Regions from separate parts of the Kitasatospora sp. NPDC058032 genome, predicted to be linked through region 2. Evidence: predicted binding sites of a transcription regulator. Region 2 holds the regulator's gene; the other holds the start of a gene.
What was found. The regulator HspR, encoded in region 2, represses chaperone genes until heat shock. The targets are predictions, from matches to a motif close to TTGAGNNNNNNNNNCTCAA.

Region 1 (3,410 bases), on a different contig from region 2:
CGCCGTCCCGTCGCGTGCGCGGTGCCGGCGAGCGGGCGTGCGCCGCTCACTTCTCCCGCACACCTCGCAGCGTACGGACAGCGGGTGATTCCCGGCAGGTGGACCGGACATTTCCGGCCCGCGGGCCGGCTTGCCGGGCCGGCCGTCGGGCCCACTCGGAAGTGGGCACGGGCCGATACCTTACCCGGCGTTTTTTCACTCCGTAACGGTACGTATGCACATCGATCGACACCAAGCCGCCGGTCAGCGGGGACGGGCGTGGGTATGGGGGGAGAAGGTATGGACCAATTCGGCCACCCCTCGATCCCCCCGCGCCCAGCGTTCTCCCAGCGGGCTCCCAGCCGCCGGCCGTACCGTGGCCACGACAAATTTGCGGGGGGTGGGATTTCCGGTACGCGCCGGAACGTTGGACACGCGCGGGGGCGGCGGTCACGAGCGGCGGAGCGGAGGCGGCATGACGGAGCGACAGGTGCGCGCCGGGCGCGGCGGTCCGCCGTACGGGATGCTCCGGCACGGTCTGCGGGCCGGGGCGGCCGACTGGCTGCTGGCCCGGGTGCCGACCCCGCGGCGCAATCCCTTCGCGCTGGGCTACCTCGCCGTGGTCGGCGCCACCACCACCTTCGCCCAGCTCGCCGACCCCGACCTCGTGCTGCGGCTCCAGGAGGCGTCCAGCTCGGACGGGCACAACCTGCTCCAGCACCCGCTGCGCGCGCTGCTGCTGAGCGGCTTCTGGGTGGCCGGCCCGAACTGGGTGCCCTACCTGTGGGCCTTCGCCCTCACCGTCGCGCCGCTGGAGCGCCGGGTCGGCCCGGCCCGGGCGGCGGCCGTCTTCGCCGCCGGGCACATCGGCGCCACCCTGCTCTCCCAGGGCGTGGTCGTCGTCGGGGTGGAGGCCGGGCGGCTGGAGCCGGCCGCGATGGACTACCTGGACATCGGCGTCAGCTACGGCGTGCTGGCCAGTCTCGGCGCGCTGGCCGGGCTGCTGCGGCCGGGCGGACGGGTGGTCGCGCTCGGACTGGCCGCCGCGCTGATCGCCGGGCAGATCGCCGAGGACCGGGACCTCGTCACCGGGGTCGGCCACCCGGCGGCGCTGCTGGCCGGGGTGGTGCTGTGGCGGTGGCTGCGCCGCCGGGACGGGTACCGGCCGCGCCGTACCCGGCTCGGGGTGCTCGCCGGGCGCCCCCGGTCGGCGCCCGCGCCGGCCTCTGCGCCGGCTGTCACGGCGGCTTCCGCGGCGGGTCGGGCCGCGGTGCTGGAGCGGCTCTGAGCCGGGTCCGGTCCTGGTTTTGACGGCCCGGCCGGGACTCCTCCGCCGTTCGCTCACGGCGAACGCAGCCCGGGGAACATCCGGCCGCCGCGAAGCCTTAGTCAGGTCGACTCAAGTTCGCTGACTGGGGAGAGATCATGGCATCGACGTCCACACCGCTCACCCTGCCCGTGCTGCCGCTCGACGACGAGGTCGTCCTGCCGGGCATGGTCGTTCCGCTGGACCTGAAGGACACCGAGGTCCGCGCCGCCGTCGAGGCCGCGCGCGCCGCCGCCCCCGGCAGCACCGGCAAGCCCCAGGTCCTGCTGGTGCCGCGGGTGGACGGCTCGTACGCGGCGGTCGGCACCCTCGCCACCGTCGAGCAGGTCGGCAGGCTCGCTGACGGCCCCAATTCGATCGGGCAGCCGGCCGCGCTGGTGCGCGCGGTGCGCCGGGTGCGGATCGGCGTCGGCACCACCGGGCCCGGCGCCGCGCTCTGGGTGGAGACCACGCCGTTCCGGGAGTCCTCGGTCGGCACCCCGGTGGCCGGGCGGGCCGCCGAACTGGTCAAGGAGTACAAGAACCTGTCCACCCAGTGGCTGCGCAAGCGCGGCGCCTGGCAGATCGTCGACCGGGTGGCCGCCATCGAGGGTGTCGGCGAACTCGCCGACAACATCGGCTACGCCTCCTTCGTCACCGCCGAGCAGAAGCTCAAGGTGCTGCTGGAGGCCGACCAGGTCGCGCGACTGGAGTACGCGCTCGGCCTGCTCCGCGACCACCTCGCCGAGGAGGAGGTCAACGACACCATCCGCAAGGACGTCGAGGAGGGCGTGGCCAAGCAGCAGAAGGAGTTCCTGCTCCGCCGCCAGCTGGAGGCCGTCCGCAAGGAGCTGGCCGAGCTGAACGGCGACCCGGCCGACGAGGAGGAGGACTACCGCGCCCGGGTGGAGGCCGCCGACCTGCCGGAGAAGGTCCGCGAGGCCGCGCTCAAGGAGGTCGACAAGCTGGAGCGCTCCAGCGACCAGTCGCCCGAGGGCTCGTGGATCCGCACCTGGCTGGACACCGTCCTGGAGCTGCCCTGGAACGAGCGCACCGAGGACTCCTACGACATCGCCGGCGCCCGCGCGGTGCTGGACGCCGACCACGCCGGCCTGGCCGACGTGAAGGAGCGGATCGTCGAGTACCTGGCCGTCCGCAAGCGCCGGGCCGACCAGGGGCTCGGACTGGTGGGAGGCCGCCGCGGAGGCGCGGTGCTGGCCCTGGTCGGCCCGCCCGGGGTCGGAAAGACCTCGCTCGGTTCCTCGGTGGCCCACGCCATGGGCCGCAAGTTCGTCCGGGTCGCGCTCGGCGGCGTCCGGGACGAGGCGGAGATCCGCGGCCACCGGCGCACCTACGTCGGCGCGCTGCCCGGCCGGCTGGTCCGCGCCATCAAGGAGGCCGGCTCGATGAACCCGGTCGTCCTGCTCGACGAGATCGACAAGGTCGGCTCCGACTACCGGGGCGACCCGGCCGCCGCCCTGCTGGAGGTGCTCGACCCGGCGCAGAACCACACCTTCCGGGACCACTACCTGGAGGTCGAGCTGGACCTCTCCGACGTGGTCTTCCTCGCCACCGCCAATGTGCTGGAGGCCATCCCCGAGCCGCTGCTCGACCGGATGGAGCTGGTCCGCCTGGACGGCTACACCGAGGACGAGAAGGTCGTCATCGCCCGCGACCACCTGCTCCCGCGCCAGCTGGAGAAGGCCGGGCTGAAGGGCGAGGAGGTCGTGGTCGACGAGCCGGCGCTGCGCAGCCTGGCCGGCGAGTACACCCGGGAGGCCGGCGTCCGCAACCTCGAACGGGCCATCGCCCGGGTGCTGCGCAAGGTCGCCGCGCAGCACGAGCTGGGCGAGCGCGAGCTGCCCGCCGCGATCGGCGCCGACGACCTGCGCGCCCTGATCGGCCGGCCGCACCACGTCCCGGAGGCGGCCCAGGAGCCCGCCGAGCGGCGCACCGCGGTGCCCGGCGTGGCCACCGGACTGGCGGTCACCGGGGCCGGCGGCGACGTGCTCTACATCGAGGCCTCGCTCGCCGACGCCGAGACCGGCGGCACCGGGCTGACCCTGACCGGCCAGCTGGGCGACGTCATGAAGGAGTCCGCGCACATCGCGCTCTCCTACCTGCG
Region 2 (3,410 bases):
TACTGCCGGGTGGCCGTCGAATTCGAGTGCGCGGCCCCAGTTCCGCTCGAACACTTCCTCGGCCAGGTATTCGATGACTGATTGGTCGTGTATGAAGGCAGCCAGGCTCATGTCATCATCGACCGGGATGACGGCGATGCGCCGGTCGATGATGATGAGCCGGGTGTAGGGCTCGTCGAGCGTTCTGAACTGCCACCCGGCGGCGGCCAGCGTGGTGACGTAGTCGCGGGTGGGCTGGTGGTACCGCGTGCTGGCGTGATAGATCGTCCGCATCGTCGCGCCGCGCCGGAGGACCTCCAGGTCGCTCTCCAGGTTCGCGGCCAGGACGTCCGGTGGTCGCGGGCCGCCGGGTTGCATCGCCAGCGCCTCCTCCAGCCCGCCGGCCGTGGACTGCCGCACCCGCTGGTTGATGAGGGCCTTGCCCCGGACGTACTCGATCTGCCCGCCGCTCTGGCCCGGCGAATGGAATTCCTCGGCCAGTTCGGCCAGTTCGGTCGGAAGCGAGACGGCGCGGGACAAATGTTCCAGGGCCTGCCGCTGCCAGGTGAGGCTCAGACTGGCGGACAGCTGGGCCGGATCGGCCGCGATCAGCATGCGCGGTTCGTCCAGATCCGGAACCAGGAGACCGATCGACAGGAGTTCGTCGAACACCTGTGATTCGTCCGGGTCGTTTCCTTTCCGGGCAATTCTGCCGTCCTTGCGGAGGACGGCCAAATAGAGTTCCCGGGCATCGGTCGAGAGAATCCGCGGCGCTCCGGCCGCGGCGCCGCTCTGCTCCCGACCGTTCATTCTCGTCTCCTTGTCATCGACCGGCGGAAGCGGTCAACAGGGGCACGGGCCACGCCGCCTCATCGGCGATCCTAGAGGTACGGCGTGTCGCGGCGGCCGGGATCCGTTGACCGGCGGTTCGGTCCAGGTCCTCAACACTCTCTCACCAACGCCGTGCCGCCGGCACCCCCCGGCCAGGGGGAAACCGGCGGCGGTGCGCGGTGGCGACAGGGGCCGTCAGCGCTTGGGACGCCAGACGACGAGGGCGCTGGAGTGCGGGGTGGGCGGCTGGTAGGGGACGAGGTCGCGGCGGTAGGAGGCGTGGATGGTGGCCTCGCGCTGCTGGAGCGCGGTGGCGGCGCCCTCCAGGGAGTCGACCAGCTCGGCTATCCGGGACTGGAGCGCGGTGACCTGGTTCTCCAGTTCGATGATCCGCTTGATGCCGGCCAGATTGATGCCCTCGTCCTGGGAGAGCCGCTGGACCTCGCGCAGCTGCTGGATGTCGCGCGCGGAGTAGCGGCGCCCGCGCCCCGCGGTGCGGTCGGGGCAGACCAGGCCGAGCCGGTCGTACTGACGGAGCGTCTGCGGGTGCAGGCCGGAGAGCTCGGCGGCCACCGAGATCACGTAGACCGGGGTGTCCTCGGTCAGCACGTACTGGGGCTGCGGGGCGGTCCGGCGAGTGGTGCGGCGGGCGCCGCCGCCACCGGGCAGGCCCTCGCCCAGGCCGGGGCCGATGGGGTCGTCGGGGGTCATCTGGTCGTCACGCTCCCTCCGCCGCCCGGAAGAGAGCGGCTCGTGGGTCGTCGGAGGCGGTCGCCTCGCGGTACTGCTCCAGGGCGGTCAGCGCATCGCCGGTGACGCTCTGGGGCACCACGACCTCCACGGTGACCAGGAGGTCGCCGCGGGTGCCGTCCTTGCGGGTGGCGCCCTTGCCGCGGGCCCGCAGGGTCAGGCCGTTGGCGCTGCCCGGCGGCAGCTTGAGCTTCACCGACGGGCCGTTCAGGGTCGGCACCTCGATGGTGCCGCCGAGGGCGGCCTCGGGGAAGCTGACCGGGACGGTCACCGTCAGGTTGTCGCCCTTGCGTCCGAAGACGGGGTGGGAGTCGACGTGGACGCTGACGTACAGGTCGCCGGGCTGGCCGCCGCGCTCGCCCTGGGCGCCCTTGCCCTTGAGCCGGATCCGCTGGGCGTCCTGGACGCCGGCCGGGATCCGGACCTGCATGGTGCGGGCGGAGCTGGCGCGTCCGCTGCCGTGGCAGTCGGGGCACGGGTCGTCGACGATCATGCCGCGGCCTCGGCAGTCCCGGCAGGGTTCGGAGAGCGCGAAGGCGCCCTGGCCACGGCTGACGGTGCCGGAGCCGACGCAGGTCGGACAGACCCGCGGGGTGGTGCCGGCCTTGGCGCCGGTGCCGTTGCACAGCCGGCAGGGGGCCTGACTGGTCATCCGCAGCGGGACGGTGGCGCCGTCGACGGCCTCCTCGAAGGAGAGCGTCACCTCGGTCTCGACGTCGGCGCCGCGCCGCGGCTGGGCCTGCCGGCCGCCGCGGTTGAACAGGCCGCCGAAGACGTCCCCGAGGCCGCCGGTGTTGCCGCCCTGGGTGCCGCTGAAGAGGTCGCCGAAGTCGAAGCTGTAGCTGCCGGTGCCACCGGGGCCGCCGGGGCGGAAGCCGCCGTTGGCGAAGAGGCTGCGGGCCTCGTCGTACTCCTTGCGGCGCTTCTCGTCGGAGAGGACGTCGTACGCCTCGGAGATGTCCTTGAACCGCTCCTCGGCCTTGGTGTCGCCCTTGTTGGCGTCGGGGTGGAACTCGCGCGCCAGCTTGCGGTAGGTCTTCTTGATCTCTGTGGCGCTGGCGTCCTTGGGCACGCCGAGGACCTTGTAGTAGTCCTTCTCCACGTAGTCCTTGCCGCTCATGGCCGGCGCCACCTCCCGAGGTCCATCGTCACAGTGCTGTCAACGGTCCGGGCACGGCGTTCCGTGCCCGGACCCATCGACAGCGCGCTGCGGAGCCGGCCGCCGTACTGGCCGGCGTACGACTCCGCAGCGCAGGGGTTTTCAGCTGTCACCGCTGGTCAGCTGTCCGAGCCACCATCGGCCTGGTCCTTCTTCTCCCCGCCCTTGGCGGCGTCGGAGTCCGGACCGGACGTGGTCTGGGTGCCCGGCTGGGGCTCCGCGACCGCGACCATCGCCGGGCGGATGATCCGCTCGCCGATCCGGTAGCCGGGCTGGAGGATCTGGACGCAGGTGTCCTCGGTGACGTCCGAGGAGTAGCTGTGCATCAGCGCCTCGTGCATGGTCGGGTCGAAGGGCTCGCCCTCCTTGCCGAACTGCTGCAGGCCCAGCTTGGCGACGACCGTCTCCAGCGACTCCGCGACGGACTTGAAGCCGCCCGTCACCTCGCCGTGGTCGCGGGCGCGGCCGATGTCGTCCAGCACCGGGATCAGCGACTCCAGGATGTTGGAGACGGCGATCTCGCGGACCGTCAGCCGGTCGCGCTCGACCCGCTTGCGGTAGTTCTGGTACTCGGCCTGGAGGCGCTGGAGGTCGGCGGTGCGCTCGGCCAGCTCGCGCTTGGCCGAGGCGGCCTCCTCCGTGCCGGAGGCGGCGGAGCCCTCGGCCCCGGCCGCGGCGGCCTCCTCGGCCG

Region 1: lon (endopeptidase La) is a predicted target of HspR. The motif match lies at 1,364-1,382, and genes of this name have one in related genera.

Annotation. Positions count from the first base shown of each region.
Region 1 covers NZ_JBHVRK010000005.1:330,227-333,636, forward strand. The annotation lists gene ACFVUH_RS11475 (rhomboid-like protein) at 455-1,267, shown strand; gene lon (endopeptidase La) at 1,405-3,410, shown strand, end outside.
Region 2 covers NZ_JBHVRK010000004.1:183,580-186,989, reverse strand. The annotation lists gene ACFVUH_RS08670 (helix-turn-helix domain-containing protein) at 1-789, opposite strand, end outside; gene ACFVUH_RS08665 (heat shock protein transcriptional repressor HspR) at 1,006-1,521, opposite strand; gene dnaJ (molecular chaperone DnaJ) at 1,529-2,680, opposite strand; gene grpE (nucleotide exchange factor GrpE) at 2,839-3,410, opposite strand, start outside.